One region of the Blautia sp. HA8986 genome, then DNA from elsewhere that is predicted to be linked to it. Evidence: predicted binding sites of a transcription regulator. Region 1 holds the regulator's gene; each other region holds the start of a gene.
What was found. Region 1 encodes Rex, which represses fermentation and respiration genes when NADH is low (regulators of the CRP and FNR family bind a similar motif). Its sites were predicted from a motif close to ATTGTTAANTANTTAACAAT; they were not measured.

Region 2: AC04Q4_RS10350 (L-lactate dehydrogenase) is a predicted target of Rex. The motif match lies at 3,147-3,166, and genes of this name have one in related genera.
Region 3: rsxC (electron transport complex subunit RsxC) is a predicted target of Rex. The motif match lies at 5,760-5,779, and genes of this name have one in related genera.
Region 4: AC04Q4_RS07560 (oxidoreductase) is a predicted target of Rex. The motif match lies at 4,971-4,990, and genes of this name have one in related genera.

What each region holds. Positions count from the first base shown of each region.
Region 1 is NZ_JBWLUQ010000001.1:951,234-958,760, reverse strand. Features, by position in the region: gene pdxR (MocR-like pyridoxine biosynthesis transcription factor PdxR) at 1-667, opposite strand, end outside; gene AC04Q4_RS04385 (pyridoxamine kinase) at 760-1,626, shown strand; gene AC04Q4_RS04380 (inositol monophosphatase family protein) at 1,687-2,478, shown strand; gene abc-f (ribosomal protection-like ABC-F family protein) at 2,482-4,398, opposite strand; gene AC04Q4_RS04370 (redox-sensing transcriptional repressor Rex) at 4,613-5,257, shown strand; gene AC04Q4_RS04365 (NAD(P)H-hydrate dehydratase) at 5,322-6,839, shown strand; gene alr (alanine racemase) at 6,836-7,527, shown strand, end outside.
Region 2 is NZ_JBWLUQ010000001.1:2,206,593-2,214,119, forward strand. Features, by position in the region: gene AC04Q4_RS10345 (Tex family protein) at 1-2,105, opposite strand, end outside; gene AC04Q4_RS10350 (L-lactate dehydrogenase) at 2,178-3,125, opposite strand; gene AC04Q4_RS10355 (FMN-binding protein) at 3,538-4,821, opposite strand; gene AC04Q4_RS10360 (hypothetical protein) at 4,704-5,111, opposite strand; gene AC04Q4_RS10365 (penicillin-binding Tp47 domain A-containing protein) at 5,227-7,437, opposite strand.
Region 3 is NZ_JBWLUQ010000001.1:2,131,406-2,138,932, forward strand. Features, by position in the region: gene AC04Q4_RS10015 (ROK family protein) at 1-1,028, shown strand, start outside; gene udk (uridine kinase) at 1,141-1,761, opposite strand; gene AC04Q4_RS10025 (methylenetetrahydrofolate reductase) at 1,921-2,799, opposite strand; gene AC04Q4_RS10030 (methylenetetrahydrofolate reductase C-terminal domain-containing protein) at 2,924-3,544, opposite strand; gene rsxC (electron transport complex subunit RsxC) at 3,546-5,510, opposite strand; gene AC04Q4_RS10040 (hypothetical protein) at 5,864-6,388, opposite strand; gene AC04Q4_RS10045 (hypothetical protein) at 6,471-7,307, opposite strand; gene AC04Q4_RS10050 (response regulator transcription factor) at 7,362-7,527, opposite strand, start outside.
Region 4 is NZ_JBWLUQ010000001.1:1,613,534-1,621,060, reverse strand. Features, by position in the region: gene AC04Q4_RS07575 (hypothetical protein) at 1-792, shown strand, start outside; gene aroD (type I 3-dehydroquinate dehydratase) at 1,030-1,791, opposite strand; gene AC04Q4_RS07565 (shikimate dehydrogenase) at 1,829-2,707, opposite strand; gene AC04Q4_RS07560 (oxidoreductase) at 2,931-4,928, opposite strand; gene AC04Q4_RS07555 (NUDIX domain-containing protein) at 5,321-5,824, shown strand; gene AC04Q4_RS07550 (BMC domain-containing protein) at 6,144-6,509, shown strand; gene AC04Q4_RS07545 (BMC domain-containing protein) at 6,521-6,952, shown strand; gene AC04Q4_RS07540 (EutP/PduV family microcompartment system protein) at 6,972-7,502, shown strand.

The DNA.
Region 1 (7,527 bases):
CAGGGGATACGTAGATCACATCGCAGGTTTTGTCACGGTAATGGACGTCGAATCCGTAATCCTCAAAAACTGTGCTGCCCTGGATAAAGGAGGGGGTAGGGAACGAAACGGTCTTACGTTCACGGAGCAGAGGACAGAGGATCTGGAGGAGACTTTGGAGACCGGCACCAACCACAATATCGTCTGGAGAGCAGATCACGTTCCTACGTTCCCGGATGTAGTCGGAGAGAACTTCACGAAAATCCTTTTCTCCCTGAGGCTCTCCGTAGGAAAGCATACGTTCATCCTGGCGGAGTGCACTTTTGATATAGCGCTGCCAGAGGTCGAATCGGAAACTCTCCCTGTCAACGCCGGAGGAGGCGAAATCGTAGATACAGGGAATGATGTTCCGGGGATGTTTTTCCAGTGCATGCGGATGCTGTTTTCTGGCAATATCGGTGACATAGTAACCGCTCTGGGCTCTTGCGATAATGTAGCCGTCTGCGGCAAGCTGGAGATAGGCATTCTCAATGGTGGTGCGGCTTAGCTTAAGTTCCTGGGCACATTTGCGAAGAGATGGCATCTTGCTGCCCGGGAGAAGACGGTTCTCCATGATCAGTTTTCTGTAGTAGTGATACACTTCCAGATAAAGATGTTCTTTTTTATGTTTTGTGGATATATTTAACATAGGTATGATAATTTCCTTCCAAAAATGATTGCGTAAACCTGATGATATATTCTATAATAATACAGAAAAAAACTCAAGACTGGAGAAGTAAGATGAAGAAAATAGCAGTGATCAATGATCTTTCCGGGCTGGGGAAATGTTCACTTACAGCAGCGATCCCTGTTATCTCGGTGATGGGAGTGCAGGCATGCCCTTTTCCTACCGCTGTTTTAAGTAATCAGACAGGCTACGAAGCTTATTTCTGTGAGGATTTTACAGATCATATGGAACCATATATGGAACAGTGGAAGGAACGTGGATTTGTTCCTGACGGTATTTATACAGGGTTTCTTTCCGATGAGAAACAGGCAGATAAGATTCTGAAATTTATGGATATGTTTGCAGCAGAAGATACGCTGATCCTTACAGATCCTGTAATGGGAGATGACGGAGAGGTATATCCGATCTATACGGAAGCATTGCGAAGACGTTTTTGTGAACTTGTGAAACGTTCCTGTGTGATCACGCCTAATCTGACGGAAGCACTGGTCCTTCTTTATGGAAAAGAGAAAATGAAAACAGTCTGGAAAGAATTTCAGACCATCACCGGACAGGAACGGCTGGAGCGGATCGAAGAAACCGGGCGAAAACTTGCAGAAGAATTTTCACTTTCTGCAGTTGTGATCACAGGTGTGGATCAGCAGGAAGAGGGAGAAACTGTAAAGATGGGAAATCTTGTTCTGGAGAACGGGAAATGTTCCTGGGTTTTCGCGGAGAAAGCCGGAGGCAGCTATTCAGGTACTGGAGATATTTTTGCATCGATACTCAGTGCAGGCCTGGTAAAGGGATACTCTATGGAGGCCTGTGCGGATATGGCAGTGGACTTTATTTCGGCATCTATCAGGGATGCAGTGAAAGAGGGTACTGACCGTAATGACGGAGTATGTTTTGAACTGCATCTTGGCAGGCTGGTCCGATAGAGAATATTGCAGCTGATTTTTTGATCATGGAACAGAGTATTGTTTATGGGAGGAAATATAATGATTTCAGCAGAAGAACAGAAACAGGTGCTCTTTCTTGTAAGACAGACGAAGAATCTGATCTTAAAAGAGATGAAAAATGAGGAAGTTATGGTGAAAGGTGCGGCCAACTATGTGACGAATGTGGATCTGGCTGTACAGAATTTCCTGAAGGAAGAACTGGGAAAAGCTTTTCCGGATATTGCCCTGATCGCAGAGGAGAAGGAGAATACGGGACTTTCCGAAGAGGGAACTTACTGGATCCTGGATCCTATTGACGGAACGGCCAATCTGATCCTGGATTTCCGTATGAGTGCTGTTGCACTTGGACTTTACGAAAAAGGAGAGATCGTTTTCGGAGCTGTGTTTAATCCGTTTACAGATGAGCTGTTTCATGCAGCGAAAGGTGAGGGAGCATATCTTAACGGTAATGCTATTCATGCTTCTTCCACAGAGCATTTCGGGGATGCTGTGATTTCCTACGGTTCCACGCCATATACGAAATCCGAAGCAAAGAATCTGTTTCCGATTTTCTATAATATCTTTATGAAATGCGGGGATTTCCGCCGGACAGGTTCCGCAGAGCTTGATATGTGCTATGTGGCATGCGGAAGAGAGCATGGTTATCTTGAGCGTGACCTGAAACCCTGGGATTATTCTGCAGGAACCATTATTGTCAGAGAAGCAGGAGGCGTGGTCAGGACCTGGAAAGGCGAAGAACCGGTTTATCTGACGAATGGTGATATCCTTGCCTGTGCACCACAGTTTGAGGAGATCCTTCTTAAGGAACTTGCAGGAGAGAAAAAGAGCTGACCATTAGGCCAGCTCTTCCCATTTCTCATAAAGCTCTTCCAGTTCTTCTGCGATGGCTGCTTTTTCGCGGCTGAGCTTCGTACATTCTGCCACGTTGGTACATATATCCGGGAGAACCATGGTATCATCAATTTCTTTATCTCTTGTTTCCAGCTCTTCAATGCGGGCTTCTACTTTTTTCAGTTCAGCTTCCCGTTTTCGTTTCCTTGACTGTTTCTCCTTCATCTGCTGCCAGGAAAGCTTGTTCTCGGAGACTGCTTTTTCTTCCTGCGGAGCTTCCGGGGTATTGATGTCAGGAGCGTAGGCACTGGTCAGCTCTTCTTTTTTCTCAAGATAATAGTCGTAATCACCGATATAATTTACAACAGCCTGATTGGTCAGTTCCATGATCCTGGTTGCTGTCTGATTGATAAAGTAACGGTCGTGGGATACATACAGCACAGTACCGGTATAGCTTACAAGTGCTTCTTCCAGAATCTCCTTGGAGGCAATATCCAGGTGGTTGGTAGGCTCATCCAGGATCAGGAAGTTGGCTTCTGAGAGCATCAGCTTGGCAAGGGAGACACGACCGCGCTCACCACCGGAAAGAGCGGAGATTTCTTTAAATACGTCATCCCCTGTAAAAAGGAAGGCTGCCAGCATGTTGCGGATCTCAGTCTCTGTAAGCGTCGGGTAAGTATCAGAGATCTCCTGGAAGATCGTCTTATCCATATGCAGAACATGATGTTCCTGATCGTAATATCCGATCTGCACCTTGGAACCAAGGGAAAATTTACCGGCATCTGCTTCCAGAAGACCATTTATGATCTTCAGCATGGTAGTTTTGCCTGTTCCGTTGTTTCCGATCAGTGCCACACGTTCTCCTCGTTTGATGTCAAAGGAAATATCGGAAAACAGCGTCTGTCCGGGAAATGCTTTGGAAAGATCCTCTACATGAAGAACATCATTTCCGCTTAAAACACGTGGTTCTAGGGAGATGCGCATCCGATCCTGGATTTCCAGCGGTTTTTCAATGCGCTGTACACGATCCAGCATCTTCTCGCGGCTCTCTGCACGTTTGATGGATTTTTCGCGGTTAAAAGATTTCAGCTTGGCAATAACTGCTTCCTGATGTCTGATATCTCTCTGCTGGTTCAGATATGCCTTATACAGGGCATCGCGAAGCTGTGCTTTCTTAAGCGCATAGGCAGAGTAGTTGCCACTGAAAACTCGGGTCTCACCAGCTTCGATCTCTACGACCTTGGTGACAACTTTATCAAGAAAGTAACGGTCATGAGATACAATAAATACAGCTCCCGGATAGTTAAGAAGATAAGTCTCCAGCCAGGAAATGCTCTCCATATCCAGATGGTTGGTAGGCTCATCCAGAAGCAGGATGTCCGGTTTGGAGAGAAGCATCTTTCCAAGTGCCACACGTGTTTTCTGGCCTCCGGAAAGCTTCTCAATCTGCTTGTCGTAATCTTCCTCTGTGAAACCAAGACCTTTCAGGACACCGGTGAGCTCACTCTTGTAAGCATAGCCGTTTTCCAACTCAAACTGATGAGTAAGGCGGGTGTAAGTTTCCATCAGGTGATTCAGGTCATCGCCTGTAACATTATTCATTTCCTGCTCCAGATTGCGGATGCGACGTTCCATATCAACGATGTGCTGCTTGGTGGTAAGAAGCTCCTCATAAATGGTGTGGTGGCCGTGAATATCCTGATACTGAGCGAGATAGCCGATATTTTTGTCCTTGGATAGAACTACAGTTCCGGAATCTGCGGAAATCTCCTGCATGATGATCCGAAGAAGCGTAGTCTTGCCTGCACCGTTACATCCAATGAGAGCCGCTTTTTCCCGTTCCTCGATATGGAAAGATGCGTTATTTAAGATAACATTTTCGCCAAAAGCCTTGCATATATTTTGACATGATAAAATCATAAAAACTGTCCTCCTGTACAAAAGATCCTGCCTCTGCCTTTAAAAGACAGGGAAAATCCTCCACCTATTATAACGGAAACTGCCGGGATTTCAAAGAAAAAATCAATTTTTTAAAAAAATATGAAGAAATTTGTACATAACTCACAAGTTTGATTGACAGGAAAATGTCAATTCGGTATAATTAACCTAGTGTAGGACAAGGAGGGAAACTATCGTGGAGACAAAACAAATCTCGAAAGCGGTGATTAAGCGTCTGCCACGCTATTACCGCTACTTAGGAGAGCTGATGGAAGACAATGTAGAACGAATTTCTTCCAATGAGTTAAGCAAGAAGATGCATACCACAGCTTCCCAGATCCGTCAGGATCTTAATAATTTCGGCGGTTTTGGTCAGCAGGGTTATGGCTATAATGTACATTATCTTTATACGGAGATTGGTAAGATCCTGGGGTTGGATACCGTTCACCCGATGATCATCCTGGGTGCTGGTAATCTGGGACAGGCACTTGCCAACTATGTAGATTTTGAAAAACGTGGATTTAAGCTGGTAGGGATCTTTGACGTAAATCCGGTGCTTGAGGGCATTGCGGTTCGCGGACTTGAGATCCAGATGCTCAGTGAGCTTCCGTTTTTCCTTAGAGAAAACAACGTAGAGATTGCCATTCTCACCCTTCCTAAGAATAAAGCTAAGGAAATGGCAGATATTCTGGTAGAGAACGGGATCAAGGCAATCTGGAATTTTGCACATCTTGATCTTGAGACACCGGATGATGTTATTGTTGAGAACGTACATCTTTCCGAGAGCCTGATGACACTGTCGTACAATCTGAGCAAATACAGGCAGGAGCATGTGGAATAACAGAAGTGGAGTATGAGGCTGCCGGAAACGGCAGCTTTCTCTATGTGAGAGGGGAGGGGCCAGAATGAAGAAACTTGTTACCTGCGGGGAAATGAAGAACCTGGACAGTGCCACGATCCATAAGATCGGTGTGGCATCGGAAGTTCTGATGGAGCGGGCAGCATTAAAAGTAGTAGAGGAAACAGAGAAATACCTGGAAAAGAATGAAAAGATCCTGGTAGTCTGCGGAAACGGAAATAATGGCGGTGACGGGATCGCCATTGCCAGACTGTTTTATCTAAAGGGAATCCGGGCAGAATTTTATATGGTCGGAAACAAGGAAAAAATGACCAGGGAGACGACACTGCAGTACAAGATTGCAACAGGTTATCATGTGCCGGAAGTGAATAACCCGGACTGGAGCGAATATACTACTATAGTAGATGCCGTGTTCGGTGTGGGCCTTGCGCGTCCGATCGAGGGACATTATGCGAAGATCATCCATGAGATGAACAGTGCGCGGGCAAAGAAGATCGCTGTTGACATCCCGTCAGGAGTGAACGGAGATACTGGCCTGGAAATGGGAATTGCCTTCAGTGCCGATCTTACTGTTACATTTGCCTATGTAAAAAGAGGACTTTGTTTTTACCCGGGAAGACTGTATGCAGGAAAGATCGTCATAGCGGATATCGGGATCTATGAGCAGGAAGCTGTAAAGGCATCTGCACGCTGTCTGGAGAGAAAAGATCTTAAGCTGTTTCCGGAGCGTGATCCCGGCGGGAACAAGGGAACTTTTGGGAAAATCCTTTTTATTGCCGGAAGTGAGGGGATGTGCGGGGCTGCTTATTTAAGCGCCAGTGCAGCACTCCGGGCCGGAGCGGGAATGGTGAAGATCCAGACAGTGGAAGAGAACCGGATACCGCTGCAGATCCTTTTGCCGGAGGCCATGGTATGCACCCGGTTTGACGAGGAATCCAATGAACAGCTTCTTTCCTGGTGTGATGTGATCGTAATCGGACCGGGGCTTGGAACCTCGGGGGCCAGCCGTGAGAGAGAACAGTGGTTTCTTACGGCTGCTGCCCGGGAGAAAAAGCCGCTTGTCCTGGATGCAGATGGACTGAACCTATTGGCCATGCATCCGCAGTGGAGGGAATTCCTGGGAGAAAATGTGATCCTGACACCTCACATTGGAGAAATGAGCCGTCTTTGTGGCAAAAGCATCCGGGAGATCCAGGAAAACATTGCCGGAACAGCTGCAGGTTATGCAGGAGAAGCTGGCTGCGTATGTGTCCAGAAAGATGCATGCACAGTAGTTACAGATGGCAGCGGAGATATTTATCTGAATATTTCAGGCAATTCCGGTATGGCAACTGCTGGAAGCGGAGATGTGCTTTCTGGTATTCTGGCAGGTGTGTTATGTATGTATCTGAAAACGGAGGAACAGCCTCCAATGGTTTTAAAGGCCGCGTTAGGTGTTTATCTTCACGGACTTTGCGGCGATCTTGCAGCCGCTGAAAAGGGAAAGCGCAGTATGCTGGCAGGGGATATCATTGAAGCTCTGCCACAGGCTTTAGCGATAGGTGAAGAGGAGTCAAAATTATGAAAAAATACGAGAGAGTCAAGGCTCTGGTATCTCTGGATGCCATTGCCCATAACTTTGAAGAAATGCACAGGAATGTAAAAGAAGGAACCAGGATTATTGCGGTGATCAAAGCGGATGGCTACGGACATGGAGCAAGAGCTATCGCAAAACTGATCCATGATTATGATTATATCTGGGGATTTGCCACAGCTACAGCAGAGGAAGCACTGGAGCTTCGGCATGCCGGAATTACCAAACCGATCCTGATTCTGGGCATTGTTTTTGAGGAATATTATGAGGAGCTTGCTGCCAATGATATCCGGATCACCATTTCCGATTTGAATACTGCAGTGGAGTATGCCAGGGCAGGAGCGCGCATTGGAAAAGATGTACATATTCATTTGGCTCTGGATACCGGAATGACCAGGATCGGCTACGCGGATATTCCGGAGAATGCCGTCAGGATCGAAGAAATTGCAAAGATTCCGAATCTTGTGATCGAGGGAATGTTTACCCATTTTGCAAGAGCAGATGAGTTTGACCGTTCTCCTGCACTTGTGCAGCTTGACCGCTATTTGCGTTTTGCAGATCTTCTGGAAAAAAGAGGCGTGCATATTCCGGTTCGCCACTGCTCCAACAGCGCCGGCATCATCCGTGTTCCGGAAGCCAACCTTAATGTTGTCCGTGCAGGAATCACCATCTATGGCAT
Region 2 (7,527 bases), 1.3 Mb from region 1:
ACACCAAGAACACGCACATCCACAATATCACCAACGCTGACTGCTTCCAGCGGATGTTTGATGAATTTCTCGCTCATCTCTGAAATATGAACCAGTCCGTCCTGATGTACACCGATATCTACAAAAGCTCCGAAATCAATTACATTGCGGACAGTTCCTTTAAGAACCATGCCTTCTTTCAGATCCTTCATATCAAGGACATCTGTGCGGAGAATCGGCTTCGGCATCTCATCACGAGGATCTCTTGCCGGTTTCTCCAGCTCTTTTACGATATCCCGAAGTGTCGGCTCACCGATTTCCAGTTCTTTGGCCAGTTTTCCGTAATCGCGGATCTGTCTGGAAATGCCGGTAAGTTTACGCTCTGCCACGTCTTGTGGTGTATAGCCAAGTTTTTCCAGGAGTTTTTTTGCCGCGTCGTAGCTCTCAGGATGAACACTTGTTGCATCCAGAGGATTTTTGCCCCCTGTGATCCGTGTGAAACCTGCACACTGCTCAAAGGCTTTCGGGCCAAGTTTCGCAACTTTGAGAAGTTCCCGTCTTGTCTGGAAACGGCCGTTCTCCTCACGGTAAGCTACGATATTCTTTGCGATAGCTTTGCTGATTCCGGAAATATATTCCAGAAGGGAAGCAGATGCTGTATTGAGATCTACGCCGACTTTGTTCACGCAGTCCTCAACAACTCCGTTCAGTGCCTCGCCCAGTTTCTTCTGGTTCATGTCATGCTGGTACTGACCGACACCAATGGATTTGGGGTCTATCTTTACAAGCTCTGCCAGCGGGTCCTGGACACGTCTTGCGATAGATGTGGCACTACGCTGTCCCACATCAAAATTCGGGAATTCTTCCGTTGCAAGCTTGCTTGCGGAATATACGGAAGCACCTGCCTCGTTGGTGATCACGTACTGAACTTTTTCCGGGATTTCCTTAAGGAGTTCCACGATAATCTGCTCTGACTCTCTGGATGCGGTTCCGTTTCCTACGGAGATCAGGGTTACGTGATATTTGCTGATGAGTTTTTTGAGGGTTTCTTTGGCTGCACGGATCTTGGTCTCATTGGTAGGCGCTGTCGGATAGATCACAGTGGTATCCAGAACTTTTCCGGTCGGGTCTATCACTGCCAGCTTACATCCTGTACGAAATGCCGGATCCCAGCCAAGAACTACCTGTCCTGCAATTGGAGGCTGCATAAGAAGCTGCTCCAGATTTTTGCCAAATACGTGAATGGCTCCGTCCTCTGCTCCTTCCGTTAATGCACTTCTGATCTCACGCTCAATGGCCGGGCCGATCAGACGCTTGTAGCTGTCCTCCACCACTTCCTTCAGAACCAGGGTTGTATTCGGATTGTCACGGACGATCACCTGTTTCTCAAGATAGCGGATGATATCTTCCTCCGGTGCCACGATCTTCACTGTGAGGAATTTCTCCTTCTCACCACGGTTCAGTGCAAGGACACGATGGCCTGCCAGTTTCTTCACAGGCTCCTCGAAATCATAGTACATTTCGTAAACAGACTGCTCTTTCTCATCTCTCGCAGTGGAACAGATAGTTCCTTTATCCATTGTTTTCTTACGGATATAGATACGGTAGTCTGCCTCATCGGAAATATGCTCTGCGATAATATCTTTGGCTCCATTGATAGCATCTGCCGTTGTTTTAACTTCTTTTTCCTCTGAAAGAAAAGCCTTCGCCTCTTCTTCCAGCGGTTTCTTTGTCATCTGAAGAAGAATGATATCTGCCAGCGGCCCGAGCCCCTTCTCCTTTGCAATAATAGCACGCGTACGGCGTTTCGGACGATATGGGCGGTAAAGATCCTCCACTACTACAAGAGTCTGTGCCGCTTCGATCTGCTTTTTCAGTTCCGGTGTCAGCTTGCCCTGCTCCTCAATACTGCCAAGGACCTGAGCTTTTTTGTCCTCAAGGTTTCTTAAATAGGTAAGTCTCTCATTAAGATTACGAAGCTGTTCATCGTTTAATGTACCGGTTGCTTCTTTACGGTATCTGGAAATAAAAGGAATGGTGCAGCCTTCATCGATCAGCCTGACTGCTGCTTCTACCTGCCATTTCTCAACGTTCAATTCTCTGGTAATTACCTGAATAATATCCATTTTTATCTTTCTCCCGTTGTTACAGATTTGTCTTGGGCTGCATTCCCCTTTTTACACAGCTTCAGACATTTATTAAAGGTCAATCTGTGCGATCACGTTTTTCAGTGCATTGGCACTTGCATGAAGTTTCTCAGTCTCCTCTTCAGTAAGAGGAACGCGTACGATACTCTTCACACCTTCCGGTCCGATAGATGCCATTGTACTAAGACATACATCCTCAATGCCGTACTCTCCGTGAAGCATAGTTGACACACTGACAATTGTATCAGATGCTGCAAGAAGAAGCGAGCAAAGTCTGCACACAGATACTGCTACTGCATAAAAAGTTGCACCTTTTTTGGCAATAACAGTTGACCCTGAAGTATGAACATACTCCAGAACCTCTTCCTTGTCAAGTGGCGGCATATCCTTCTGATCCTCATGAGCAATCTTATCAAATTCATCCAGAGTTGCACCTGCCACAAATGCTCTTGACCATGGTACAAAAGAAGTATCTCCATGCTCGCCAAATACATAAGCGTGGATATTTTTCTCAGAAACTCCATAATGCCTGGAAAGTCTGCAGCGGAGACGTGCAGTATCCAGAGCTGTACCGGAGCCTAAAATCTGGCTCTCCGGAAGTCCGGAAAGCTTCGCAAAAGCGTATGTCATAATATCACACGGATTGCTTACGATAATATAAAGTGCTTTAGGAGCCACTTTTACGATCTCCGGAGTGATGCTCTTCATAATATTAACGTTAGTCTGTGTCAGTTCAATTCGTGTCTGTCCTGGTTTTCTGGCAATACCGGAAGTGATGATTACAATATCTGAGTCCGCAGCATCCGGATAATCTCCCGCCACAATGGAGATCGGTTCACGGAAACTGGTTCCCTGTTCAATATCCATGACCTCTCCTTCTGCTTTCTGCTTGTTGATATCGATCAGTACGATTTCTGAGGCAATGCTCCTCTGTGATAATGTGTAAGCGATGGTTGCTCCTACACTTCCTGCTCCGATGATCGTAATTTTACTACTCATGTTATTCTCCTTTCAGCGTTGTTTGTCATATAAATAACAATTATAAGTACACACACTAAAACATATCATAAAATCAAGATCCGTGCAATAAAATTATAACTATACTTCTTAAGTTACGCGCCATTAATTCGCGATATTTTTCAATTATTTTCAATGTATATTCTGACGTTTTTTATATTATTCTGTATATTTCCATGTTATTTTTTTATCGAAATAACCTCTTGAACGGATATTTGCAATCCTGCTGAAAACTTCCCTGATTCGGTTAAATTTTTTCTAATACGGAAAAACCCCTGAATTCCAGAATATTTTTTTCTGGAATTCAGGGGGGTCTTTTAGTCAATCGGATATTCGCAATCCGCTTTCGCTACTTGCTCATAACCGAATAACTGCTCCGCAGTTTCGGTTAAAATCAGTTTTTCGCCTGGTTTAATGCTTTCTGTGCTGCTCCGATGATTCCCGCTGAGGAGAAGGTTGCGCCGCTGACTGTATCAATTCCGTCTGCTGACTGATTCGCCATGATCTGGGCATAGATAGTTTCCCATGCCGGATCAAAAAATTCCGGCGTATCGTTGTTGGTCTGTGTGATGGACACGATCTGACCTCCGCTGATAGTCACTGTCAGTCTTGTTTTTCCGCCATATCCGAAAGCAGCTGCTTCATATGTTCCGTCTCTGTACAGGCCTGCAGGGGTTGGCTCAGGTGCTTCGGTCGGCTCCGGCGTTACATTGGGATCATTCGGAACAGGTGTTGCGTTCGGATTATCCGGTGTCGGTGTTACATTTGGATCATCAGGCACTGCCGTTGGTTCCGGTGTGGCAGTTGGCTCAGGCGTTGCTGTCGGTTTCGGTGTGGCAGTTGGTTTCGGAGTTGGCTTCTTCGTTGGAGTCGGGGTCACTTTTTTTCCATATTCTGGATTTTTCGCTTCCTTCAGGGCTTTTTTTACAGCTTCCAGAATTCCCTTTGAAGAATAAGTTGCTCCGCTGACTGTGTCAATATCATCCACGGAATCTGAGCCTACGATCTGCTCTTTCAGGGCACTCCACGCTTTTTCAAAAAACATCGGAGTATCTGTATTCTCCTGTTTTACAGATGTGATCACGTCATTTTTGATAGTGATAGTTACTTTTACATCTCCGCTGTAGCCTTTTGCAGAAGCTTTATAGGTTCCGTTCAGGTACTGGCTCGGACTATTCGGATCAGGTTTTTTGGTCGGCTTCGGCTTTTTTGTCGGAGTTGGCGTTGGTGTGGAAGTCGGTGTCGGTGAAGGGGTTGGCTGACTTGTGCTTCCATCTGCTGCTGCCTGGGATAAAGCATTCTGGACTGCCTGGATGATTCCGTTGGAAGAATAGGTTGCTCCGCTGACCGCATCTACATTCGGTGTGTTTCCGGCGATCATTTTGCTGATAACACCTTTCGCTGACGCAAAATACGATCCGGTTTCTCCGGAAGCGTCCAAAATATCAATAGCTGCGATCTTTCCGCCGCTTACTGTCACGCGTACAGTGATCGTACCGCCGAATCCGGTTCCTGATCCTTCGTATGTTCCGTCTTTATAGCCGCCTGCCGGAACATTGGCTACTGGTGTCTGAGTGGAACCCTGTCCTGCTGCGCCGGCATTGTTTTTTGCAGATTCAGATACAGTTCTTTTTCCGGAGCTCTTTTTTGCTGCTGTTTTTTTGCAGATTTTTTTGATGTCTTTTTTGAAGTGCTTTTATTGGATGTGCTTTTCTTATCTGCTGTTGTACCGGTTTCGGAAACTGAATTATCTTCTTCCTCATAACCAAGATATTTTTCCAGCTCAGAAGCAGACATTACGGTCGTATCTGGCTTCTGAAGAGTTTCTGTGTTTTCATCAGAGCCCTGAGCCTTGATACCTGAAAATGCAAGTGCCGCGATCACAGCTGCAGCAGGGATCAGTTTTGGCCAGGGTATCTTCGGATCATTATTTTCGGATGGCTTTTTTTCTTTCAGATCTTTTTCCATGAATGCTTTCTCCCCTCTTTATGCGGCTTCTGCCAGGCATTTATTTCCGTGCCGATAGGCAGACTTCTGCCGCAGATACATAAAATGCTCTGCGGCAGAGGTACTTACCAGGTATTTATTTAACAGTTACCACAAATTTCTTTGTAATGCCGTTGCATTTAACTGTGATTGTTGCTTTACCTTTTTTGATTCCTTTAACAACGCCTTTGCTTGTTACAGTTGCAACTTTCTTGTTGCTGCTTGTGTATGTAACTTTGCCGGCAGGTGCTGCTTTGGATTTGATTATTGTTGTTTTGCCTTTTTTGATTGTTGCAGAGGATTTTGTAAGGCTGAATGTCGGGTTCTTAACTGTCAGCTTGTATGTTGCTTTCAGTTTTCCGCTTGTTGCTGTGATTGTTACTGTTCCGGCTTTCAAACCTTTTACTGCACCTGTCTTGCTGTTTACTGTTGCTACTTTCTTATTGCTGCTTGTATATTTTACAGAGGAAACGCCTGTCAGTGTTGCTTTTACTGTTGCTGTTTTTCCTTTGTAAACAGTTGCTGTCTTCTTTGCAAATTTAACAGATGGAGCTTTTACTGTTACCTTGCATGTAGCTTTTGCATTTCCATAAGAAGCTGTGATTGTTGCTGTTCCGGCTTTCACACCTTTTACAACACCTGTGCTGCTTACTGTTGCTACTTTTGTATTGCTGCTTGTAAATGTTGCTTTTGCATCTTTATCGTTGCTTGTTGCTTTCAGGGTTACAGTCTTTCCTGTGTATACAGCTGCTGTCTTTTTATCCAAAGCTGCAGTTACTTTGACAAGTTCTTTCTCTGCTGCCTGAAGATGTGAAAGTGCTTCGTTAACCTCTGCCTGGCTTGCATCTGTCTTTGCAATAACTTCCTCTGCCTCAGCAAGCTCACCTGCAAAAGATTTCCATGTTGCAACAGTGTAATCTGCCTGTTTCAGTGCTTTTGCAGTCTCAACCTCAGCTTTGAGATCTGTAAAGTCTGTCGGCTCTACCTGCGGCTCTACAATATTCTCTGCTGTTGCCTGGAATTTATATGTATAATCATTGTATCCAAGTGCGTATACAGTCAGTTTCCAGTAACCTGTTCCGTCTGTTCCTCCCGGAAGCTTGCAACGCTTGGAATGAGTCAGTCCAAGCTGGATTCCCATAGATTTATGCATCCAGTTATCTGCAGCAAACTTGGTTCCGTAAGAAGCAAGGAGTTTGGTATATGTAGAATCATCTCCATAGTAATCCCAGCGTACAGCCTGCATGTTCGCACCAAGATCTCCGTAATTTCCAAGAAGGTCTACACGAAGGAACTCACCATAGCTTCCACTTGCAGCTTTCACCTGCGGTTCAATACCTGTAGCTGTTTTCAGAGCCTGATCTTTAATACCGGATGCTGTTCCATCAGACTTTCTTGCTGTAAATGTAAAACTGTCACCGTTCTTCTCAGCATATTTCAGACCATTGGTGTCAGCAGTTACATCAGCTACAAGACCAACATAGGACTGAAGATTCATCTCGCCATATCCACCGGAAATAGTTCCGCCAGCCTGTACAACATTATATTTTTTGCAAAAATCTGCAAAATCTGCTGTTTTAACTGCTACCGGAACATATTTAAGGCCATACACTTCGTAATGATTCATTTCATAATCTTTTCCGTCTTTTGTAACAGTTCCTCTGTTCCATGCAGCCTCAGAACCATCTGTAAGTACGATTGTTTTTCCACCGTCTTTCCAGTAGGAAACATCAAATCTTGTTCCATCTTCTGCAACAATTGTAGCTTCTGTCTGATAGCTTCCTCTGTGAAGTCCGTGATTAGCAGTTGCTCTTGTTACTGTATCAAAAGCACCTTTATCAGCCTCACCTTTAAGGTCAGGCTCATTACTGGAGCTTGTGTTTCCTGCATTATAAACGCCTTCAGCAGCCCAGTACTCACCCCATGTAAGTCCTGCATATACATACTGATACTCACCTTTCAGCTGGCTCTCATCGGAGAAAGCTTCCTCTGTATCATCGCCTGCAGAAAACTCATCTTCTCCATCGGAAACAGGATCTGCTTCCTCAGCTGCAGCATCTTCCTGGATTTCAAGATCATCCGCTGCTTCGTCCTGCTGAATATCCTCTGTCATCTCTTGTGTTGTATCCTCAGCAGCTTCAACCTCTTCTGCGCCAAAGTCCTCAACATCTGCTTCCTGAGCTTCTGCCTCGGAAACGACTGCCGTATCAAAATCTGTTGCCATTACAGCTGTCGGGAAAGTTGTTGCTGCCACTGCAAGACTCAGGATGCATGGAGCTGTTTTTTTCAGTAGATTCCACTTCTGCATTACTTATTCCTCCTAAAAATATGAAATATTTATAGAAAACCTTCCATAACAATTCCGACTCTCCCTGTTTTCGGTCGAGAACCTGATGAC
Region 3 (7,527 bases), 1.2 Mb from region 1:
AGGACCTTCAGATGGGGCTTTCCACGGTGAGCCAGAATCTGAACCTTCTGGAAAAAGAAGGGCTTATTGACAGAAATGGATATTTTGATTCTACGGGTGGAAGGAAGGCCCAGGCCATCCAGATCGTTTCGGATTTCCGGATTTCCATTGGCATCGGGATTCTGAAAAACATGTTCCATATCATAGCTATCGACCTATATGGAAATGCTTTTTACACAGAAACTATTGCTCTTCCCTATGCCGATACAAAAGAATATTACAGACAGTTGGCCGATAAGGTACGGGAGTTCATCAAAGACAATCACTATCCGGAGGAAAAGATCCTGGGGGTTTCCATTGCCACACAGGGTATCACTTCCCCGGACAATTCCACTGTGATCTACGGAAACATCATGAACAATACCGGAATGAAGCTGGAGTATTTTTCCCGTCATCTTCCTTACCCCTGCCATCTGGAACACGATTCCAAATCCGCTGCTTTTCTGGAGCTGTGGAACCATCCGGAGCTTGACAGTGCTGTCGTGTTCCTTCTGAACCGGAACCTGGGCGGTGCCATTATCACCAATCATCAGATTCATCAGGGAAGTTCCATGCACAGCGGAACCCTTGAGCATATATGCGTCAATCCTGACGGCCCTTTATGTTACTGCGGAAACCATGGCTGTCTGGAGACCTACTGCTCCGCCAACGCTCTGGAACAGTCTGCCGGGATGCCTGTGAAGGAATTTTTCCCTCTGCTCCGCGAAAAAAAATCCCCCCGGCTTGCTGAGCACTGGGAAGATTACCTGAACCATCTGGCCTTTGCCATGAAAAATCTGAACCTGATCATCGATGCGCCGATCATCATCAGCGGATATCTGGCACCTTATTTTACGGAAGAAGACATCACTTATTTGCTAGAACACATCAACACAGGCGCACCCTTTACCTTGAATAAAGATCAGATCCTGGTCGGTACCCACGGGCAATATACACCTGCCATTGGTGCAGCTTTATATTATGTGGAGAAATTTATACAGAGCGTATGAATACAGGCAGCTTCACCTAAACCGCCCAAAAAAAGCATGTCATACACAGCCAGACGGATATAACTTGATCCGCTTTGTAGTAAAGTATAACATGCTTTTTTTATTTTACTTATTATTTTTTCAGGTCTTTCAGCAGCTGCCCGATCTTTGACACAAACAGATCAAAGGCCACATTATTCTTACCGCTGTTGATCACAATATCTGCTTTCGCCCGTGTAGGCTCCACATACAGATAATGCATCGGTTTTACTGTGGTAAGATACTGATCGATGATTCCGTTTAAATCCCGTCCACGTTCCTCCACATCTCTGGAGATCCGTCTTAAGATCCTCTCATCTGCATCTGCTTCCACATAAACCTTGATATCCAGAAGATCTCGGATACGGGGATCTGCAAGAAGCAGGATTCCCTCTACCAGAATGACCGGTCTTGGTTCGATCTTCAGCACTTTGTCGGAGCGGTTGTGCTGACTGTAATCGTATACCGGACATTGGATGGTTTTGCCCGCTTTGAGTTCTTTCAGCTGCTCTACCAGAAGATCGGTTTCCAGTGAATCCGGATGATCGTAATTCACCTTCACACGTTCCTCAAAAGGAATTCCGTCCTGTCTGCGGTAGTAATTATCATGATAGATCACCACCACATCATCTCCGAAATGCTTCTTAAGTCTGTTTGTAAATGTAGATTTACCGGAGCCTGATCCTCCGGCGATTCCGATAATAATACTTTCCATCGTCTTTTTACCTCTTAAGCTCAAATTCTTCCGGCTTGAATCCCGGGCTATGATACAGAGAAACTTTTTCTTACACAAAAGCTGCCCGGTCGGTGTGCATCTCCTGCATCCAGTTCCGGACAGCTTTTCTGATTATTTTTTATAAAGCAATCGTTCTGATCAGATCTCAGCCTGCTCCAGAAGTGCCGGGATCTTGGACTCCCATCCAAGTGCCATGATATGTACACCCTGACAGTATGGCTTACACTCTTTGATGATACGTGCAGCGATCTCAACACCTGTGATACCGGCTTTTGTTTTCTCTTTGTCTGCTTTCAGCTCCTCGATCATCTCATCCGGAACATGGATGCCGGCTACGTTGTTGTTCATGAACTTAGCCATTCCGGCAGATTTCGGAATGATGATACCAACCTGTACAGGTTTTCCGAACTGTTTTGCTTTTTCCATAAATTTGATGAATTTCTCCGGCTCAAATACAGCCTGTGTCTGGAAGTAGTCTGCACCTGCAGCAACCTTTCTTTCCATCTTTGCAAGCTGAGCGTCAACGGAATCGCTGCATGGAGATACAACGGCACCCTTGGAGAATTTCGGAGGCTCTCCAACCAGCTGGTTTCCTCCAAGATCTACACCGGACTCAAGAAGCTGTACTGTATGAAGAAGAGATACAGAATCAAGATCGAATACCGGTTTTGCCTGCGGATGATCGCCCATCTTCGTATGGTCACCTGTCAGACAGAGGATGTTCTCAATACCAAGCATAGCAGCACTTAAAAGGTCAGATTCCAGTGCGATACGATTTCTGTCACGGCATGCAAGCTGGAAGATCGGGTCCATACCGGCATCTTTGAGCACTTTACACATTGCAAGAGATCCAAGACGCATAACAGAAGACTGGTTATCTGTTACATTTACTGCATGAACGCCTTTCAGGTAAGTTTTGGCTTCTTCTACCAGTTCATCTACATGGATTCCTTTTGGCGGTCCTACTTCTGCAGAAACTACAAATTCACCACGGTCAAATAATTCTTTCATTTTCATATTATATTTGCTCCAATCATTTAAAATTTGGGGTACGGTCCACCAGCTCTGCTGTACACATCGCGGAATACTTCCGGTGAACCGTATCATAATTTAATTTGGCTTCTTAATAAATCTTTGCTTATTATTTCACTTCATCATCTGTAGCAAAATTATGAACCTGTGTCGGACATTTCAGCACATCAAGGCGTCCGATTTCTTTCAGACGTCTGTAGATACGCTCCCATCCGCACTCCATGTCACTGTCCACTTCGCATTTACCATTCTTGGAACCGCCGCACTGGCCGTTAACAAGGCTCTTGGAACATGCTGTGATCGGACAGATTCCGCCGGTAAGATTCAGATAACACTCACCGCACTGATCACATTTATATTCCAGTGGTGTTACACCCTGGAAACCAGGTACCGGGTATGTATCGCAGGCTGCGCATACCATCTTGTCTTCCAGATATTCTGCGATAGTCTGTACACCAACGCCACAGGAGAATACCAGAACCAGATCTGCTTCCCTGATCTTATCCATATGTTTCTGAAGACGTAACTGCATATTTTCCGGATTACAGATATAATCCGTTGTCATGATCCCTGTCACATTTCCTTCAGCGGAAAGCTCCTTCTGAAGTTCAACAGCTTCTTTTTCCGGAAAACGAACTTCCTTGCATCCATGGCAGTTAATGATAAAAACTTTCTTTCCGGCTGCCAGTGATACGATAGTTTCTTTTGCTTTTAACTGGGTAATCAACATATCACTTCATCCCCCTTACTGCATTTTTTCCGGCTTTGATACTGTTAATGATCGGAATCTTGGAAGAACAGATATACTGACAGCATCTGCACTCAACACAGTCCATGATATTCATGTCTTTCATGCCCTGCCAGTTTTCTTCTTTCGCATATTTCACGAAATACAGAGGAGAAAGTTCCATCGGACATACATCCACGCAGCGTCCGCACTTGATACATGGCTGCTCTTTGGTCTCATCTGTATCAATGGCGATGATACCGTTGGAGCCCTTCATCATAGGTACTTCCAGGGTATTCAGAGGGAATCCCATCATCGGTCCGCCCATCTTGACCAGAACATCGTCATCTGTAAATCCACCGCAGTAATCGATCAGCTCTTTTACGCTGGTACCGATCTTGATGATAAAGTTGCCAGGATTCTTGATCTTCTCGCCTGTTACGGTTGCAACACGCTCGATCAATGGCATACCCTTCTGGATCGCATCGGAAATTGCCTTTACGGTACTGATATTATCTACAATAACGCCAACATCTGCCGGAAGGCCGCCGCTTGGAACCTTTCTGCCCATGACGCGCTTGATGAGAGTTTTCTCAGCACCCTGCGGGTATTTGGTTCTTGCAACAAAAACTTCCATATTTCCGATATCGGCAACTTTTTCCTGCATTAATTCGATCGCATCCTGCTTGTTATCCTCGATGACAATGATGCCCTTCTCAGCACCTGTTGTCTTGAGGATCGCTTTCAGACCGAAAATAATGTCATCTGCAAACTCAAGGAGAACCTTGTGGTCTGCTGTTAAATATGGCTCACATTCGCATCCATTGAGTAGAATGGTATCAACTGGTTTGGCTGGTTTCAGTTTGACACAGGTCGGGAAGCCTGCACCACCCATACCAACGATTCCTGCTTCTTTTACAATCTCAATGATCTCATCCGGAGTCAGATTATCAAGGTCACCATGTGGCTGTACGGATTCGTGCAGAGTATTTTTTCCATCCGATTCAATGACAACAGCCATGACTTCACTGCCTCTTGTGCCATGCATACGTGGCTCAACGGCAACTACGGTTCCGCTTACGCTGGAGTGTACCGGTGCGCTGATAAATCCGGCAGCTTCGCCGATCTTCTGTCCAACCTTTACAGTGTCGCCTACTTCTACGATCGGGTTGGCAGGTGCACCGAGATGCTGGGACATGGAGATCACAACAGTCTTCGGATCCGGGAATTTCTTCAGATCGATATGCTCGCTGAATTCCTTGTGCTCTGACGGATGAACGCCGCCATAATATCCGTTCAGTCTGTCTTCTCTGATAGACTTCACGTAATCGTTGATCACCTTGAAGTTAACCTTGGAGTAATCACGTACCTGTACCGGCTGATTCAGGAACTCTTCCAGACGACCCTGTTTTGCCAGTCTCTGGTAGATCTTTTCCCATGCACAGTCCTTATTAGGGTCTACTTCGCATTTACCGTTCTTTGCTCCGCCGCACTGTCCGTTAACAAGACTCTTGGAACAGTCGACGATAGGACAGACGCCTCCGGTAACGTTCAGATAGCACTGCGCACATGCATCACAGCTCTTTTTGGTAAGTGCCATGCCGTGATGGCCTCTGTAGTTAAGTGTGTTACTTGCTGCGATCACCGGCTTGCCGGCCAGATCCGCAACAGTCTGGATACCAAGACCACAGGAGATCACAACTACATTCTCTGTACCTTCCGGCAGCAGATCCTGTAATTTTCTTTCTGTGTGCATCTTGTTACACAGAAAATCAAATTTCGCACTGCCTGTGACGGTTTTTCCCTGCTCCGCAGCAAATTTCAGGAACTCTCCGCAATCTGGTTCGTCAACAGTTTCAAATTCTTTGAAACACTTGTTGCAGGCGATCACAAACAGATTGTCTCTGCCACTCAGCACTGAGGTAAGTTCATCGCTGCTTTTCAGCTTGTACTTAGTATAGTTTTCCAATTGCTCACCTTCCTTATGAAATATTTGAACCTGTATACTTATCACTTTTATCCTTTCTTTCCCCTCTGCACTGTTAAGAAAAAAACAATAAATTTTCGATAATCTGGTTCTATAATTACTGTCTATATAAATGTAGCACAAAGCACTCATTTTATCCAGATATTATTGTATATTTTCATCAAAAAAAATGGCTTTTTTATAAAATATAGTTTTTATAAAGCGAAAAAAAAATGTTATTTTTTAAACATTATTGTTATTTTTTTAGCATAACCAACAATTTAAATCCTTCCCATTACAACCTCATTCATGAGCAATCTACTATTCTTTTTCTTCTTTCCCTCACAAAGCTTTTGTCATTGAATAAGACGCTGTCCGCAATACTCACAATTACTCAGACGGCCTTTTATTACCTGATTCTTTGCGCCACAGCCCGGACAGGTAACTGTTATATAAATCTTTTCATTTACGCGTCTGTTTGGTGCGGTAATCATAATAAATTTTCCTTCTCTGTCTACCTGGATATTTCTGATATATCCCCCGGCAATAAATTTTTCAAGTTTTTTTACTGCCCCTTTTCCCATCTCCTGCTCAAGCTTCTCAAATGAAACTGTATTCTGGGCATAAGATTCAAACCAGATAGCGATTTCTCCGGCTTTTTTCTTTTTCAATGCTTTCTGGATTCCCCTGAAAGTCGGATACAGAAACAACAGGCCAAGTATAACCTCTGTTGCTGCCATTCCCCATCGTCCCTCACCAATATACTTCTCCGATGCCCCAATGGCTCCCAGGGAAAAAAGTATACAGAAGCCACAAAGAACCCATTTCAGTTTTCCCAGTATTCCTGCTTTTTTATTCTTTTCTGTCAAAAAATCATTCATGCTTACTTCCTCTTTCTCTGATCGATCAAACTTCTGTGATATATTGGTGATTCTTCCGTCATCTCACACCAAACTCCTTCTTTCAGCCGGCTCCCAGCAGAAGCCATGCATCACCTGACGGATCATAGTAATAGACCACATTGTCTCCTACTGCATAATAATTTTCTTTTGTAAAATGATCCTCATGATCTGTTCCCAGAACAAATACCGGACAGTTTTTCCCCTCAATATACTCCTCAGTGCCTGTATACCACAAAGACATTCCAAGACCGAGATAATAGCTGACTTCATCTGTTTGCGAAAGCTGTTCCCGGGCAATCCTTATATCTAATTCCGTATCGTACTCTTCCTGAGCATACATGGAAAAGTCATAACAATAGGCTTCCTTTGCAAGATGTCCATCCTTTAATGACACCATTGGATGGTATTGCACATTCATATTCTGTTTCTGCACAGAAACCATCACAGTGGAATGAATCTCACTCATATTGCATCGCAGGATGATGACTTCATTCTCCTGTCCCATATACCATGGAGCATTCAGATCATCCGAATATTCCCCTTCTTCCGCAGCCTGAGCCGGATAGATACTGATCCTGCAATCATCCCCCGGAACAACGGCATAAATTTCAAAGCCTCCTGCATCAACAACTGTCCCATCCTGTAAAAACGGATATGCCGCTGCCAGTTCTTCCTGTCTGGTATATTCAAGTATCTCTGAAGCATCTGCAGCTTCATTTGTATATCCAAGAAATGCTATTCCGACCTGACATTCATTTTCCCTGATGATGTCCTGCAGAATTGCCAGGTTTTCTTCTGCCCCGGGCGTTTTGGCAGACACTTCTCTCATACCTTCACCATGCATGCCAAAAGAAAACAATACTACACAAACACATGCAGCAACAGAAATTTTTTTCATACTCTTATCTCCTCCTTTCTGTCAGGATATGTCTCTCTGCATTCTGCAGTTTTTCTATTTCAGTGTGGTTACAATCAATTTACTTTCCAGTGCAGCTGCTATCAGATCTTCTTTACAGCTGTATCCTGCCTTGGCAATCATTTCCTGGAAATTCCACCTTACCCCGGAAGTAGAGCAATCCATTCTTTTCGCGATCTCTGAATATGACATTCCCTGGATG
Region 4 (7,527 bases), 660 kb from region 1:
AACAATAAATTTCTGGATCTTGTTGCTCGCTATGGAAACCTGTTTCCGTATCTGATCGCCATGGTAGTCGGTCTTCTTGTAGGAGAGCTGGACAAACCGGGACTTGAGATCGGTACCTTTATCAAGATTCCGCAGTTTAAGGAGATCATCAGCCAGGTAAGTATCTTTGGCGTGGGTATCCCGCCGATTTCCATGTTTGTGAAGGCACTTCCTCTGGCACTGGTATGTTACGTTATCGCGTTTGGTGATTTTGTTACAACAGAGACACTTGTTACAGAGGCACGTCAGTCCAGAGATGATGAGTATATTGATTTCAATTCCAGCCGTTCCAATCTGGTCAGCGGTCTGAGAAACCTGATCCTTTCCATCATCGCACCGTTCCCGCCACTTTCCGGTCCGTTATGGGTTGGTATGACAGTATCTGTCTCCATCCGTTACAAAGAAGGAAAGAAAGCCATGAAATCTCTTCTTGGCGGAATGGCGTCCTTCCGTATTGCTACATTTTTGAGTGTGCTGATCATTCCGGTAGTAAGCTTCTTCCGTCCGATCTTCGGTGTTGGTTCTTCTATTACACTGATGTTCCAGGCTTTTGTCTGTGCAAGAATCGGTATGGACTACTGCAAGACAGACCGTGATAAGATGATCGCAGGCGTTATGGCAGCCGTACTTGCAACCCAGGGAACTGCATGGGCATCCGCATGGGCTCTGGCTGTAGGCTTCGGTCTGAATATCTTCCTTTCAAACTGGGATCCGAGAAAGAAAGAGGAGAATGCGATCGAGGATAAAAAATGATCAGAGAAATAACAAAGATATAAAAAACAGAAAAAGAAGAAGTGTGCTGGATGGGTCAGCATACTTCTTCCTTTTGTCATGAGATTTGTTGTTTTTAATTATTATTTTAATAGATTTGCTATTATGGGATTAAAATTGCAAAAATTTGTTACATCAATTGGGTTTAAAAATTGGTTTATAATTTACGTTCTGTTACAAAAAATCTACTGTAGATCCTTTTTATGGGAGGTCACAGGATCACAGGCTTTTGTGGATAATGTCAAGAACCTGTTCAAGCTCGTTGACATTGATCTGTCCCGGTGCGGAAGCTTTTGTAGCTGCACCGAAGGTGAGGGCGGAACCAAAAGTCTCGCCTGTAAGACGGCTGACAACACCTGTACCTGCCATGGACATGGTAATGATCGGGCGGTCGGCGAACTGCTCGGACATTTCCAGAGTGGCACTTAAGAGTGTAAGCACGTCCTGTTTGTTTCTTGGCATAACAGCCATTTTGGGGATATCTGCGCCATAGTCCTGCATCATACAGAGACGGCGCACGATCTCATCCTTCTCAGGAGTTGCGTCAAAATCATGGTTGGAAGCGATGACCTTTACGCCATAGCTGTGTGCTTCCTGAATCATGCTTTTTACGATCTCCTCACCTGTGAAGGCTTCTACATCAATGAGATCTACATAGCCGCTCTTTGCAACGGCCATGTTAAGGGCTTTGTAATCTTCATTGGAGATTGCTTTTTCTCCGCCTTCCTTTGCCGTACGGAAGGTGAAGAGGATCGGAGTGTCTTTTAAAACGGTCTGGAGATCTTTTGCCACATCCAGAACCTTGTCTGTGTCAAAAACGTCCTCAAACCAGTCAACACGCCATTCTACAACGTCTACGGGAATTCTTGCGAAGGTCCCTGCCTCAAGGAGGATATCCTCCTTTGTCTGTCCCACGATCGGGACACAGATCTTCGGTCTTCCCTCTCCGAGTGTGATATTTCTTATCTGAACTGTTTTCATAATAGTCCTTTCTGATACGACAGGAACAGATAGCAGTTTAGTCGTCGTATCTGATATTAAGAATCTCTTTCATATGCTCGATCGGCATCGGTTCGCCGGTCCACAGTTCAAATGAAGCGGAGCCCTGGAAAAGCATCATGCCAAGTCCGTTCATTGTCTTGCAGCCAACTTCCTTTGCCATGGAACGCATAGCAGTTTCAAGAGGGGAGTAAGGCACGTCAACAACAATAAGCTCCGGGCGGAAGTAAGACTTATCCGGAACAACGGACTGACCTTCCAGTGGTTTCATTCCAACGCCTGTTGCATTTACGAAAATATAGCTGTCAGACATTTCTTTTTTCAGCTGGTCAAGATCTGCCAGATCATAAAGAACAGCATGGCTTGAAGTTCTGGTATTGATCTTTTCTACCGTAGATACTGCACGGTCCCAGAATTCATCTTTGCGGTTGAAGATCACGATCTCGCCTACACCGTCAAGTGCTGCCTGGATCTCGATAGCAGTTGCGGCACCACCTGCACCTACGATGGTCATTTTCTTTCCGATGGCGTCGATGTTATTGTCTTTCAGTGCTGCCATAAATCCGATACCGTCTGTGATATGACCTGTAAGATGACCATGATCATTAACGATGGTATTTACAGCACCGCACATTTCTGCTGCCGGTGAAAGCTCGTCAAGGTACTGGCCTACCAGAGTTTTGTTCGGCATGGAAACGTTGGAACCTCTCATTTTCAGAGTACGGATGGCTTTTACAGCATCCTCGATCTCGTCTGCGCCAACCTCAAATGCAAGGTATGCATAATCATAGCCAAGCTTTGCGAAAGCCTCGTTCTGCATGGCAGGAGAGCTGGAGTGGCGGATCGGATATGCCATAAGACCGATCAGTTCGGTATGTCCTGTGATTCTTTCTGACATGGTAATAACTCCTCTCGTTGGTAAAATCTGGATGAAGATTTGTCTTTTTTAAACCTCCCGCCACATAGATCTGAAGAAGCTGCGGACATTCTCCGGACGGCTGCGGGGGAGGAAGACGTGGAAAAACTATGTTACGGATCACCGAGTGAACTGTAACAGATCTATATACACTTTCCGGTAGAAGGATTGAAATGTTCCCGGAAAGGGTATAGCGGAAAAAATATTAAAGGTATCCCTTCTGCTCAAGAATGGTAAGGATATTGCGTCCTTCCTGGGTACCGTCAATGATTCGTCTTGCTCTCTGGCTGTCGCCGATGTTCATGATCTCAACATCCTCAGAAGAAAATTCCTCTGTGAGGCTCTGGTAAAGCTGTCCCTGAGCTCTCATTCCGAGACATACGAAGCCGTACTCAAATGGAAGCTCATAAGGCTCGCCGTCGCCTTTGACAAGGAAGGAAGAATCCTTAACCTCAAGGAGAGCAGTTTTTGTAAGCTGATGTACATTGTGTTTTTTCATCATGGTTTTTGTGTCATTCTTGCTTACCGGGTCAAGATCACGTCCGATCTGATCCATCATCTCAACGATAGAGATGTCAGCGTTTCTGTCAGCAAAGAATTCCACAACATCTAGACCTACAGCACCGCCGCCTACAACAACAACCTTTTTGCCTTCCAGATCCTTCGGAAAATCATTAATGTGGCTGATCATACCAAGAATAGAATAAATATTATAGTCTTCGTTGTCAATACGATCCTTCAGCCCTGTAATCGGAGGCAGAAGCGGAGCAGAGCCGGTGGAGCTTACGATGATATTCGGATGGAACTTGCGGATGTTTTCTGGTGTTCCTTCTGTGTTTTTAAAGATGTAAAGGTTATCAAGCTGTTCTGCACGATGCATGAGATAGTGCGGGAAATCAGCCAGACGGTTCTTTGCAGGGATCTTTGAGATCAGAGATGCAAGTCCGCCAAGCTCATTGCCTTTTTCCAGAAGGAAGGTATTGCAGCCAACCTCTGCGGCTGTACAGGCAGCTTCCAGTCCGGCAGTACCGCCGCCGATAACAACCACATTGCAGTTTTCATTTACATGTTTTTTCTTATATACATCGCCCTCAAGAACAGATGGGTTTACAGTACAGCGGATCGGACGGTTTACACCGATACGGTTTCCGGCACAGCCAACATTACAGGAGATACATTTGCGGAGGTCACACTCATGACCTGTAGCAACCTTGTTTACCCATGCAGGGTCTGCAATCAGACCACGGCCCATACCGATCAGGTCTGCGTCACCGTCAGCCAGGATACGCTCAGCAACCTTCGGGTCACGGACATTACCCATGGAGATACATGGTTTGTTGAATTTTTCTTTTACAGCCTTTGCCATATAGGAACGCCAGCCGTCCGGGAGATAGTTTGCATCGATCTGGTACTGGATGGAACCATTAAGTCCGCAGGAAACATCGAAGATATCAACCTCTTCCTGAAGGTAATCTAGGTATTCCAGAGTATCCTCCAGTGTATTTCCACCCTCCATCAGCTCATCCGCACTGAGACGGAGCATGATCGGGAAGAAAGGTCCTACCTGTTTTCTTACCTCATCAATGACCATGCGGCAGAAACGGGTACGGTTCTCAACAGATCCGCCGAACTCATCTGTACGCTTGTTTGTGATCGGGGACAGGAACTGACTGATCAGATAGGAGTGTCCTGCATGGATTTCTACTGCGTCAAAGCCGGCTGTCTGTGCACGCTTTGCAGCCTCGCCGTATTTCTTTACGATGTGAAGAATCTCTTCTTTGGAAAGAGGACGCGGGATCTCGCCACCTTCTTTGGATGGAACGTCGGATGCGGAAACCGGCTGCATGTTAATTCTGGAAGAAATTGCAGAAGCACCTGCATGGTTGATCTGGATCGCGATCTTTGTTCCATATCTGTGGATGTTCTCACAGAATTTAAAAAGACGTGGCAGATAGTTGTCATGATCGATACGAAGCTGGGTAGTTCCGTTGGAGCCCTGAGGGGAATCGATGCTTGCGTTCTCTACGATGATGAGACCTGTGCCACCCTTTGCACGCTGCTCATAATAATTGATATGAAGAAAACTCATTTCGCCGTTCTGTTCACCGTAGTTGGTGCCCATCGGCATCATAACAATACGGTTCTTGATAGTCATATTTTTAACGGTTAATGGGGAAAAAATATGCGGATAATCATTCTTCATCTGGAAAAACCTCCCTGGTTATTTTAAATAGAATCGTTTGTTTGTGTTAATTATATAACAGAATAATCTATAAAACTAATTCATAATACGGGTGATATAATAAAAATAATCTATAGATTTTTGCATATCATCTTTCAGGCTGCAGGTACTTGCATGCTTATAATATGAAAAAAAGATGTAGAAAGCTGACTGGTTACAGAGAACGGAGTGAACGGTAACAACAGCAACGCTAACTGGGAAATGGTACCGGATCCAGGGGTTTACATATATGATTTTAACGTGTTATCATAGTAAATAAAAAAGATACAGAAAACGGAGAAACGGGCAGGCTGAAACGGATCAAATGTAAGAATGTATTTCCGTGTTCTGTAAAAAGACAGGAGACAGATAAAATGGAATTCTGGGATATTTACGATGCAGATAAGAAACCGACGGGACGTACTATGAAGCGTAATGACTGGTGTTTAAAGGACGGAGAGTATCATCTGACAGTCTTAGGTGTGGTAGCAAGACCGGACAAAACTTTCCTTATTACCAAGCGTGTGATGACGAAAGCCTGGGCTCCGGGCTGGTGGGAGGTTTCCGGCGGTGCAGCTCAGGCAGGAGAGGCTTCCCGTGATGCAGTACTCCGTGAGGTGAAAGAGGAGACCGGACTGGACGCCAGTGAGGCAGAGGGCGGATATCTTTTTACATATAAAAGAGAGAACCCGGGTGAGGGGGATAATTACTTTGTGGATGTTTACCGTTTTGTCATGGATGTGGCTGACGGCGATTTGAAGCTTCAGACAGAGGAGACAGACGGATATATGTTTGCAACTCTGGATCAGATCAAAGCGTTTGCGGCTGAGGGAAAATTTTTGCATTATGACAGCATTAAGAAGGCGTTTGAGTTCTGAGCAGATTTCTGACGGGTTTTCGAACCGGATATGAAAATGGATGTTGTTTTTTGTGGATTTTAATTTTGAAAAACGTTGTTTTTTGCCTTGTTTTCGAAGAATTGTATTGACATTAAGATGTGCAGATAGTAAAATTTAATGTAGGGAAATTGTAAGCCGGATATAAAAAAATCCGGCTTATCGAATAGTCAAGCGGATAAAAGCAAGTCCCACCTTCTGCCTGTTGTTTTTTACAGGGGCAGGGGGATTCCTTGATTCGCTTAAATTGATCAATGGATCAGGAAGATAAATACGAAATTTTGAAAGCGAGGAATCATCAATGGCAGATGAACATAGAGATCAGATCAGAATCGTACAGGAGACCGTAGCCGGTAAGGAGATCACATTTGCTCATATCATGGGTGGTCCGGCACCTATCATATATCAGAAGCTTGGACTGAATCCGCAGGTGGATTATGGATCATCTGCAATTGGGATCATGAACATGACACCTTCCGAGTCTGCTGTGATCGCATCGGATATTGCTGTGAAGAGCGGTAATGTGTATCTTGGATTTGCAGACCGTTTTACAGGAACACTGATCATAACAGGAGAGATTTCCGATGTGCAGACTGCAATGGAGGAGATCGTGGATTATTTCCGTGATACGCTTGGATATGTAGTCTGCAAGATTACCAAGAGATAAGGAAGTGTATCATGGAAGAACGGATAACAAAGGAAGAACTGCTGGAGCGGTTGTTTCATGATGATTATGAAAATCTTAAGGGAAAAAGACTTCGGCTGACCCGTGTGCGGGTACCTGGAAAAGAGCTTTCCTTTGCGCATGTTTTTACACCAAGTGATAAATCAGTCTATGAGAATCTTGCATTACATATCGGTGTTCATGAAGGCGAGGACCACAGAGGAGATGCCATCGGTATGGTCAGAGTCACACCCTGGGAGGCTATTGTAGTTGCGGCAGATGTTGCAGTGAAGGCAGCTCATGTGGAAGTTGGATTTATGGACCGTTTCTGCGGGACACTGATCCTGACAGGCGGTTTTACGGAAGTGATGACAGCTGTGGAGGAAGTGGTGCGGTTTTTCCATGAGACATTGAAATTCAATGTCTGTAAGATCCACAGAAGCTAGAGCAGGACGGGATAAAAAAATGAAAAAAATTTTTCTGATGGGTCGAAGTGAAGCCGGCAAAACATCTCTGACACAGGCTCTTAAAGGGGAAGAGCTTCATTATCATAAGACCCAGTATACCAATACAAATGAAGATACCATTGATTCACCGGGAGAATATGCGGAATCCAAGCATTTCAGCGTAGGACTGGCCTGCTTTTCCTTTGAGGCGGATGTGATCGCCATCGTGCAGGCAGCCAATGAGCCATTTAACCTGTTCAGTGACGGCAGCAGGAACTTTCTCCTGCGGCCGCTGATCGGGATCATCACCAAAGTAGATTCTCCCCATGCCAACATTCCCATGGTCAGACAGTGGATGGAGAACATGGGATGTGAGAGGATCTTTATGGTAAATAACAAGACCAGGGAAGGTATCAGCGAGCTGATGGATTATCTGCAGGATGATCTCCCGAAGCTTACGCTTGAACAGGCGAAATTCAAGCAGAGCATTGGTCTTAACGAATGGGATCCCATGCCGGAAGGGGTGGAGTATCCGGAGAAGATACGGTAAAATAGTAATATTCACGAAAAATGAA